Regions from separate parts of the Bacillus sp. URHA0034 genome, predicted to be linked through region 1. Evidence: predicted binding sites of a transcription regulator. Region 1 holds the regulator's gene; each other region holds the start of a gene.
The links. The regulator Rex, encoded in region 1, represses fermentation and respiration genes when NADH is low (regulators of the CRP and FNR family bind a similar motif). The targets are predictions, from matches to a motif close to TTGTGAAATATTTCACAA.
Positions count from the first base shown of each region.

Region 2: ACZ9EE_RS02685 (DUF3224 domain-containing protein) is a predicted target of Rex. The motif match lies at 1,545-1,562, and genes of this name have one in related genera.
Region 3: ACZ9EE_RS16990 (AtpZ/AtpI family protein) is a predicted target of Rex. The motif match lies at 1,549-1,566, and genes of this name have one in related genera.
Region 4: qoxA (cytochrome aa3 quinol oxidase subunit II) is a predicted target of Rex. The motif match lies at 903-920, and genes of this name have one in related genera.

Region 1 is NZ_JBWCDK010000002.1:2,638,774-2,640,979, reverse strand. Features, by position in the region: gene moaC (cyclic pyranopterin monophosphate synthase MoaC) at 143-640, shown strand; gene ACZ9EE_RS14620 (redox-sensing transcriptional repressor Rex) at 674-1,327, shown strand; gene ACZ9EE_RS14615 (YhbD family protein) at 1,435-2,058, shown strand; gene ACZ9EE_RS14610 (polymer-forming cytoskeletal protein) at 2,071-2,206, shown strand, end outside.
Region 2 is NZ_JBWCDK010000002.1:84,005-86,210, reverse strand. Features, by position in the region: gene ACZ9EE_RS02695 (UPF0158 family protein) at 1-77, shown strand, start outside; gene ACZ9EE_RS02690 (NUDIX hydrolase) at 527-955, shown strand; gene ACZ9EE_RS02685 (DUF3224 domain-containing protein) at 1,037-1,432, opposite strand; partial or broken gene ACZ9EE_RS02680 (MBL fold metallo-hydrolase) at 1,605-2,206, opposite strand, start outside.
Region 3 is NZ_JBWCDK010000002.1:3,106,281-3,108,486, reverse strand. Features, by position in the region: gene atpB (F0F1 ATP synthase subunit A) at 59-772, opposite strand; gene ACZ9EE_RS16995 (ATP synthase subunit I) at 784-1,167, opposite strand; gene ACZ9EE_RS16990 (AtpZ/AtpI family protein) at 1,167-1,394, opposite strand; gene ACZ9EE_RS16985 (S8 family serine peptidase) at 1,829-2,206, opposite strand, start outside.
Region 4 is NZ_JBWCDK010000002.1:431,341-433,546, reverse strand. Features, by position in the region: gene qoxA (cytochrome aa3 quinol oxidase subunit II) at 1-855, opposite strand, end outside; gene ACZ9EE_RS04465 (iron-sulfur cluster assembly accessory protein) at 1,234-1,539, shown strand; gene ACZ9EE_RS04460 (Cof-type HAD-IIB family hydrolase) at 1,683-2,206, shown strand, end outside.

The DNA of each region.
Region 1 (2,206 bases):
AATAGTGTACCGTATTAGCGTAAGGTCGGCAATAAAGTGAGGATTTATGGCACTTTTTTCAAGAAAAAATACATATTCGTTCAAAGTTTCACACACATTGTGGTAAAAATAGTGTATTATTTTTTCGTAGGGGGATTTTTTTATGGCAGAATTTACGCATTTCAATGACGAAGGCAGAGCTAAAATGGTGGACGTTAGTGACAAACCCGAAACCGCACGAACGGCTCTTGCTCATTCGAGTATTACTGTAAGTGATGAAATCTTTCAAAAGATATCAAACCATGAAATGAAAAAAGGCGATGTTTTAGCGGTCGCACAAGTAGCAGCGGTAATGGCTGCGAAAAAAACATGGGACATTATTCCAATGTGTCACCCGATTCCACTAACAGGGGTCAATATATCCTTTTCATGGGAAAAAGGCCAAAATGAGAGCCATCAATTGCATATTGCTGCAGCCGTTAAAACAAAAGGAAATACAGGTGTTGAAATGGAAGCGCTCACAGCGGCATCAATTTGCGCTTTAACCGTTTATGATATGTGCAAAGCAGTAGATAAAGGTATGATCATTGGACCGACATACTTAGTTGAGAAAACAGGCGGAAAAAACGGAGACTTTAAAAGAACGGAACAAGTTAAGTAATATTTACATTTTTGGAATGGGGTGTGGGAGATTATGAGCAATGAAACGATGAAGATACCACAGGCGACAGCAAAACGGCTGCCCCTCTATTATCGGTTTTTAAAAAATCTGCATACTTCCGGGAAACAAAGAGTTTCGTCTGCGGAACTAAGTGAAGCGGTAAAGGTAGACAGTGCAACGATTCGCCGAGATTTTTCATACTTTGGGGCCTTGGGGAAGAAAGGGTACGGCTACAATGTCAATTATTTGTTAACCTTTTTCCGTAAGACACTTGATCAAGATGAACTAACAAAGGTTGCGTTAATTGGGGTTGGTAATCTAGGAACAGCCTTTTTGAACTATAATTTTTTAAAAAACAATAATACCAAAATAGAGGTTGCCTTTGATGTCGATCCGGAAAAGATGGGTGCAAAAGTTCGGGAGGTTCCTGTTTATCACATGGATGATCTCGAAAAGGTGCTCTTAGAGCAAAAGATATCCGTTGTCATTCTTACGGTTCCAGCCCCTGTTGCCCAAGTGATTACCGACAGGCTGGCAAAAGCCGAAGTAAAAGGGATTTTGAACTTCACGCCCGCACGATTAAATGTCCCTGCATCGATTAGAGTTCATCACATCGACTTGGCAGTGGAATTACAGTCTTTAGTTTATTTCTTAAAACATTATCCAACAGAAGAAATAGAAGAATAATGATAAAAGGGTGTTTTACTAACAAAAATTAGTGAAACACTTTTTTTGTCTCTTTACAAACGTAACAGTGTTATGTTACATTCTATTTTAGAAAGGGGTTATCTAAAATGAGCGACGAGTTAATTTCTAAAAAGGAGCTGCTGGATCTTGCCGGTATTTCTTACGGCCAGCTGTATCGATGGAAGCGGAAGGATCTGATCCCGGAAGAGTGGTTTATCCGAAAATCCACGTTCACAGGACAGGAAACGTTCTTTCCAAAAGAAAAGATTTTAGAGCGGATTAATAAAATCCAGACCATGAAGGATAATTTGTCTTTGGATGAATTAGCAGATATGTTTTCACCTAATATTAGTGATTTAAAGCTGGAAAAGGATGACCTCATAAAACGTAACATTGTTTCACCATCTGTTATGGATATTTATTTGGAAATGGATAAAGGCAGTCATCAGTTTACCTTTTCAAGAATGCTCGAAGTTTATGTATTAGAGAAACTTTTACAGTCTGGGGAAATAAATTTAGATGAAGGTAAAATGCTGCTTCAAGTCTTAAAGGACAATACGCAGCTGATCAAACAGAGGAAGTGTGAATTAGTGATAACAAGAAAGCTTGGCGTTTCCTCTTGCCTGCTGCTGATTAATGCAGAGGCCTTTCATTTTGAACCCGGAACAAAAGTGGTCACTGTATTATCAATGATGACATGTATGGAAGAAATAAAAGCTAAATTATTATAAGGGAGAATGACTATGGAAACGAATCGAAGAGGGGACCTGGTCATTAATGGACTTGGTTCATCCAATGGGGGACATTTTTCTTTGGTTACGCTGAATGGAAGCGGGACAGTAAATAGTGACCTCGAATGTGAGGAATTAGAATGTAACG
Region 2 (2,206 bases), 2.6 Mb from region 1:
GGTACTTATTCCGTGACGACTGTTTTAGACAAATTGCGATTGAATGGTGTCAGGAACATAAGATAAACTTTATTTGAATAGTAATGTTTAAGAGAGATTGAGGAAGAAACAGGCTTAAAGAGTGATTACATAGAAAATCTAAAACTTAGATATATTGTACATAGAATTAAGGAAAATCAAGAAATTCGAATTCAATATGTGTTCATTGGAAATGTATCAAAAAATATTAGGTTAATGGAAAGTGATGAAGGTTCGTTAGCGTGGGTTGGTAATAAAGATATTCCTAGCCAAAATGTCTCTGCCACCACGATTGAATAGTTAAACACTACAATGAAATAGGGAAATTTACTGAGAATCTTTATGTAGGTTCAATGTGGTCTTTAAAAGGAAACCCTACTATTACTTGGGGACTTTTAAAGGATTGGGAAATGTAATTCTTTAGTTGAAATCACTTTTTTATTATTCCAATTGTGAGATGTGAATTATTGTACTTAAGCTAACAGGGTGATACTCTTCCTAAAGAAGAATGGCTGTTGAAGTAAAAAATGGGGGAGTACTTGTGAGAAATAGAAGTTCAGTCGTATTAATAAAAGATAAAAAGGTTGGACTTATAAAAAGAGTTATAGAAGATTCTATATACTATGTATTTCCAGGAGGTGGAATTGAAGAAGGTGAGACACCTGAAAAAGCTGCTAAAAGAGAAGCCCTAGAAGAATTGGGAGTTGAGGTTATCATTAACGAATGCATTGCAGAAGTTGAATTTAATGGAACTCAATACTTTTATCTGTCTGAAATCATTGATGGAACTTTCGGAACTGGACAAGGCGAAGAGTTCACAGACGAGAATAGAGGCAGAGGAACGTATTTGCCAATGTGGATAGACATTGAAAGGTTATCATCTATTGAGGTTAAACCGAAAGAAGTTGCTTTAAAGGTTCAATCCTTATTGAAGTAACGTGGGAGAATAGTTAAAGAAGATCTTTCGACGAAAAGGACATTCCAGGTAGTACAGAAATGCCCTTTTTTTACTGTTTTGTTAGAATTTAAAGTCTAGAATCATCTTACTGGTTTCACCTGCAAACTTATAGTTATAAGACCCTTTCAAGCCTTCAAAGTCACCGGTTGCCTTGATGATTGTTCCTGGAGAAGCTAGATTTCCTTTATCAAATATTCCTTGCTCTAAAGCCGTGAATGTCCCATGTTTTCCCTTGTAGCTTCCTTCAAAATGCAGAAATCCGGAAATTTTCGAAGTAGCTAAGTGACCATCATCTAAAGTAGAGTCTATATAAAATAATAAATATTCAACAAAAGCTTTTCCTGTTAATTCACCCTTAATATCATATTCGACATGGGCAATATTAATAGGGAATTCTTTTCTAGTGTCTTCTACTGGCTTTTCATCCCATTTGCTTACTGTAAATGTTACCTCCATGGTAAATCTCCCTTCATTTTAAAATAGTGCATTCACCTCTAGTATAATATCCAAAAAGTACCATTATCAATAATAGAATAAGATTACTTTTATTAATTTTTCTTTACTAACTTTGTAAAATACTACACTCAGAGTTACGGGTGCGAATCTTCAATTAAGAGGAATCTTTTATCTAAAATATGTATGATTCTCCGTCATTTGGTACTAAAACATTTGTGGAGATTCCTCTTTCATTAATAAAGCTCTTTAATTCTTCTCTGGACAATGCCCAATGGTTTATCTGCTTCCATATGAACAGCAATAATTTTTGCGTCAGGCGCAGCCTTATACACTTCATAGACATCATCTTTACCCATGACTAAAGATCCGCCTTCAAAGAATTGATTATCCCCAGCATTCACTACAATAATTTCAGGTTTGTGTGTATCGATTACTTTTTGAACTGCATCATACCATACGGTATCACCAGCTACATATAAAGTTTTCTCTGTTGAGTGTTTGAAAACAACACCACATACTGAACCAGCAAGTTTTAAAATTTCGCCTCTTCCATGTTCGCCTTTAGTTTTGATTAATTTGATACCCTCAAAGACTGTATCCTCATGTAAGACCTCTATATTTTGGAACCCAGCATTTCGAATTTCTGTTGCATCTTCTTCATTTTGGGCAAATATTTTGATCTCTTTTGGCAATGCTTCTTTAGCAGCATCGTCCCAATGATCTAAATGAAGATGAGTAACGATAACAGCATCGATATTATTAATAATGTTGTCA
Region 3 (2,206 bases), 470 kb from region 1:
TTAAATGTATGAAAACATAATATTTTTTTATTTTTGTTCATGAGCATGAACGATTATTTTAATGGTCATGACTCACTTTATGAGCCATGTAAACCATTGTTAACATTGTAAAGATATAAGCCTGGATGGAGCCGACAAACACAGAGAAACCTTGCCATACTAATGTCAACGGCACTGCGGCGATGGTACCGGCAATTCCTTGGTGGGCCAGTCCTGCTGCTAAAAGTGATAACAGCAATTCACCCGCGAAGATGTTACCGTAGAGACGCAGACCAAGTGTTAATGTGTTGGCAAATTCTTCAATAATCTTTAATGGAAACAGGAATCCCATCGGGCTGAAGAAGCCTTGTGCATATCCTTTGAAACCTTTTAACTTTACACCGTAATAATGGGTCAGACCCAAGATCATCACAGCAAGAGTTAATGTTATGATTGGGTCAGCTGTTGGTGATTTCCACCAAAGTGTTCCATCAATCACAACTGAAAATGGCAAACCTAACATATTGGATACAAAGATATACATGATGAGTGTGATTCCAAGGATGTGAAATCTTCCTCCATCCTTCCAATCCATCGTGCTGTTGATGATGCCTTTCACGAAGTCCATCACCCATTCAAAGAAGTTCTGCATCCCTGTTGGTTTCATTGCCAGCTTGCGTGTCGAAAGCACGGCGATTAGAAAAACAATGACACTTGCTACAGTGATCATTAAAACGTTAGCGCCATTAAACCATAACCCCAAGAATTCAAACTCAGGAGTTTTATGTTCCATATGTACTCACCTCACTTCCCCTTTTTGTGTACATGTATTGCATTGTAGAAATAATCTATCATAATGACAATATAGGATGTCATTAGTCCTATCACGTAAGTAAAAATATTAAAATATTCCGGGTACTTTATGGCAATTGCTGCGCCAATACCCGCTGTCGCCATCCTTGATAAGGAACCTAGCGATCGGGGTTTTTTCCCCGCTGATACTTGTTTATCGAACTTCTCAGTCTTCCTTACCAGCAGTAAAAGGTTAAGAAAACCAAAGCATGTCCCCAATATCAACCCTAGAAAGATCGTATGGTACGAAGTGAAGCCCCAGCCAAGAACATAAATGGCCAGCAAGTAGAATATCCATTTCTTTTGCCTGTTGTACATGACTCTGAAATCTGGCATTATTGTTTATCTCCTGAATAGAAATGGCGGATTGAAAGAAGCATAGAATATGTCCCCGCTGCCAGTCCCAAAAGCAGTCCGATTATTAAGAAAATTGGTTCTGTACCCCAATGCCGGTCGAGCCATCTGCCAGCAAAAATACCGATGAGAATGGAGCCGACTAACTGGGAGACAATCGCAGACATTAACGCCATTGCTTGGAATGGGTTGCGGTTATTTTGACGCATATAGTCACATCCTCACTCTGCAGAGAATGTTAAACGGGCAGGTGACAAATTCATTCCATAAAAACTATCTTTATATAGATAATTCGACATGAAAACCCTATCATTGATACCCTTAGTTAGCATACAATAGCCACTTGTCAATGTCAATGAATTTACGTGAATTATACCACAATCTACTATTAATAATTTCTGAATGTTTGACACCTTTGTTACCTCTTTTATTGTATTGTAATTTTTGTATTTTTTTTGGCTAATTTGTGTCCATTTTGTGAACTTTTAATCAAATTTTAATCTAATTCTAATAAAATATTTTTTTATTGTCTAGTATTTGGTAGAAAAACGACCCTTTATTTCATCAAAACGGACAGCCTGAAAAATGGGTCATCACTACATTAAAATAGCTGGAGCTTTTTTTGTGCTCCAGCCCTCTGACACTATTCCTCCATCTTATCGATCATAATCATCCTTTCGATGAAATCCTCTTTCCCTGCCTTCTTGGCAAATATCTTTATTAGATAGGTACCCGCTGCCGGGAGCTGCTCTTTTCGAATCACCTTGCGCAACTGTCCTTTTTTCACATTTGTTTCCGTATCTAAAAAGCCGACAAAACGGTAATCATCCGGATTAAACAAAGCAATCCCAAATTCCTCGGCACCACCCGGCAGGTACACCTCATAACGGTATTCACCCGGGCGATCGCCATACGCAAAATCAAAACCCATCACCCGTGGATATCCCGGCTCCTCGAGCACATACAGATAAGGAATTTGAATCAACTCTGACCCAGCCTCGAGCTGAAGAAAACCATCATG
Region 4 (2,206 bases), 2.2 Mb from region 1:
TTTTGGATTCGTATAAGTTTTTGAGTTCATTTGTCCATGGTCAATCCATTGCAGATGGGTACCGACGAAGGTTTCACGTCCTAAATGGGTTGGTTTCAGTAATTCGTCGTATTTTTTCTCTGTTAATTTAGGAGCCTTAGATTTTACATCTTTAACCCATTTTTGAAAGTCTTTTGTAGACTTAGCCTCAACGGTAAACTCCATATCAGCATAGCCTCTTCCGTTAAAGTTCGTGTTTCTTCCTAAGTACTCTCCAACTTCATCGGCAGTAAGATACAATTCAGTTTCCATTTTATTCATGGTATACTTCTGACCGCCTAATTGCGGAACCCAGAAAGATTGCATTGTACCGGCAGAAGTCAATTTAAACCTAACAGGTGTACCAGCGGGAATGTTCACATAATTGACAGTTTCAATTCCTTGTTCCGGATAACTAAAAATCCACTTCCAGTCAGCTGATGTCACGTTAATCGTAATCGGCTTTTTATTTTCATACCCAGCCGGAACCTTTTCAAGCTTGTAAATTGTTTTTACTGTCGGAATCGTGAGGGCAATAACGATTAGAATTGGAATAAAAGTCCAAATCAACTCTAATTTGGTACTGCCGTGTTCCTCTGGGGGCTCATAGTCTTTATTCGCAGCTGTTGCACGGTATTTCCAAACGATATATCCGAATAAACCAAATACAACAACGACCACAAGTGCCATAAAGACTAATGACCAGTTAATTAAGTCAAGAATTTCTCTTGCTGCGGGCCCTTTTGGATCAAAAACAAGCATTTTTGAATCACAACCGCTAAGGAGCAGCACAGGCAATAAAGCCAAAAGTGGAACAATATAGTTCTTTTTAAGCATGTTTGTATTTCCCTCCAAAAATATTTGTTCATTTGTTCACAATTCCAACGTGAATGTATTCACAAACTTCAATAGAATAATACATTTACTTCGAAAATACAAGTAATTGAATTTGAATTAATTCTTAACTAATATTCATTAGCAGAACAAATTTGCTAACACAATATTAACAATTTCGCCATAATGTTTATATAGGTTTTTTGAAAAAGTTGTGACAAATTTGTTAAGGATTTAAAATGCTAATATGGAAATGGAATGGAAACAAGTAAATGAATTGCCAATTTACCTGCATAATAACTCATTTAACAGTTAAAACTGTCTATTTTGAATCTATCGTGGGATAATAAAAGAGAATACATAATAGAGGAGAGCAAAAGAATGAAGGTAAAAGTTAATCGACATGCGGCAAAAGCATTGAAAAAAATGTTAGCAGAGGATGGGACGGAGGGCAAACTATTTCGTGTCTTTGTGACAAGTGTGCACGGAGATCATGCCCATTATGATTTGAAGCTTGATACACCAACTGAAAATGACGCAGTAGTGAAATCTGATAAGGATATAGATTTCATTCTCGATAAAAATGATGAATACCTAGACGATATCTGGATCCAATTTTTCCATGTTCCTAATGAAGAGTGGCTGATTACGAATCCATCAAAAGGTGGACATCATCACCATCATTAAGAGGAAAATTCCTGCTGGAAAGCAGGGATTTTTTTATTAAGATAATTATATTATGTCAACCAATAGATGATCATTTTTGAAATCAAGCTCTTAATAGTGGTATCTTATTAACAGAACATGGGAGAAGGGAGTTTATGACAGTAATGGAAAACTTCAAAAACGATGTTGAGATTAAGCTAGTTGCTCTGGATATGGATGGAACTTTATTAAACAACAAAGGACGTATTTCACCAGCCAATCGTCAAGCCATTAAGTCTGCAAAGGAAAAAGGGGTTAACGTTGTCCTAAGTACCGGACGTTCCTTGTTAACCTGCCGTGACCATGCAGATGACTTAGAGCTTGACTCCTATTTGGTAACCGTAAATGGCAGTGAGATTTGGGATGAAAATCGGGAATTAGTCGAGAGAAACCTCGTAGATCCTGAACATATAAAATGGATGCTGGAACTTTCAAATCAGCATAAAGCCAAGTTCTGGGCGATCAATACGGTGCAAACCGTGCATAATGAATTACCAGAGGATCTCCATAATTGGGAGTGGTTGAAGTTTGGTTTTACGATTGATGATGATGCAACAAGGGAACTCGTTTTAAATGAACTCACCACAAAGGGTCAATTTGAATTAACTAATTCCACTTTAAAAAACATCGAAGTCAATGCGGCCGGAAT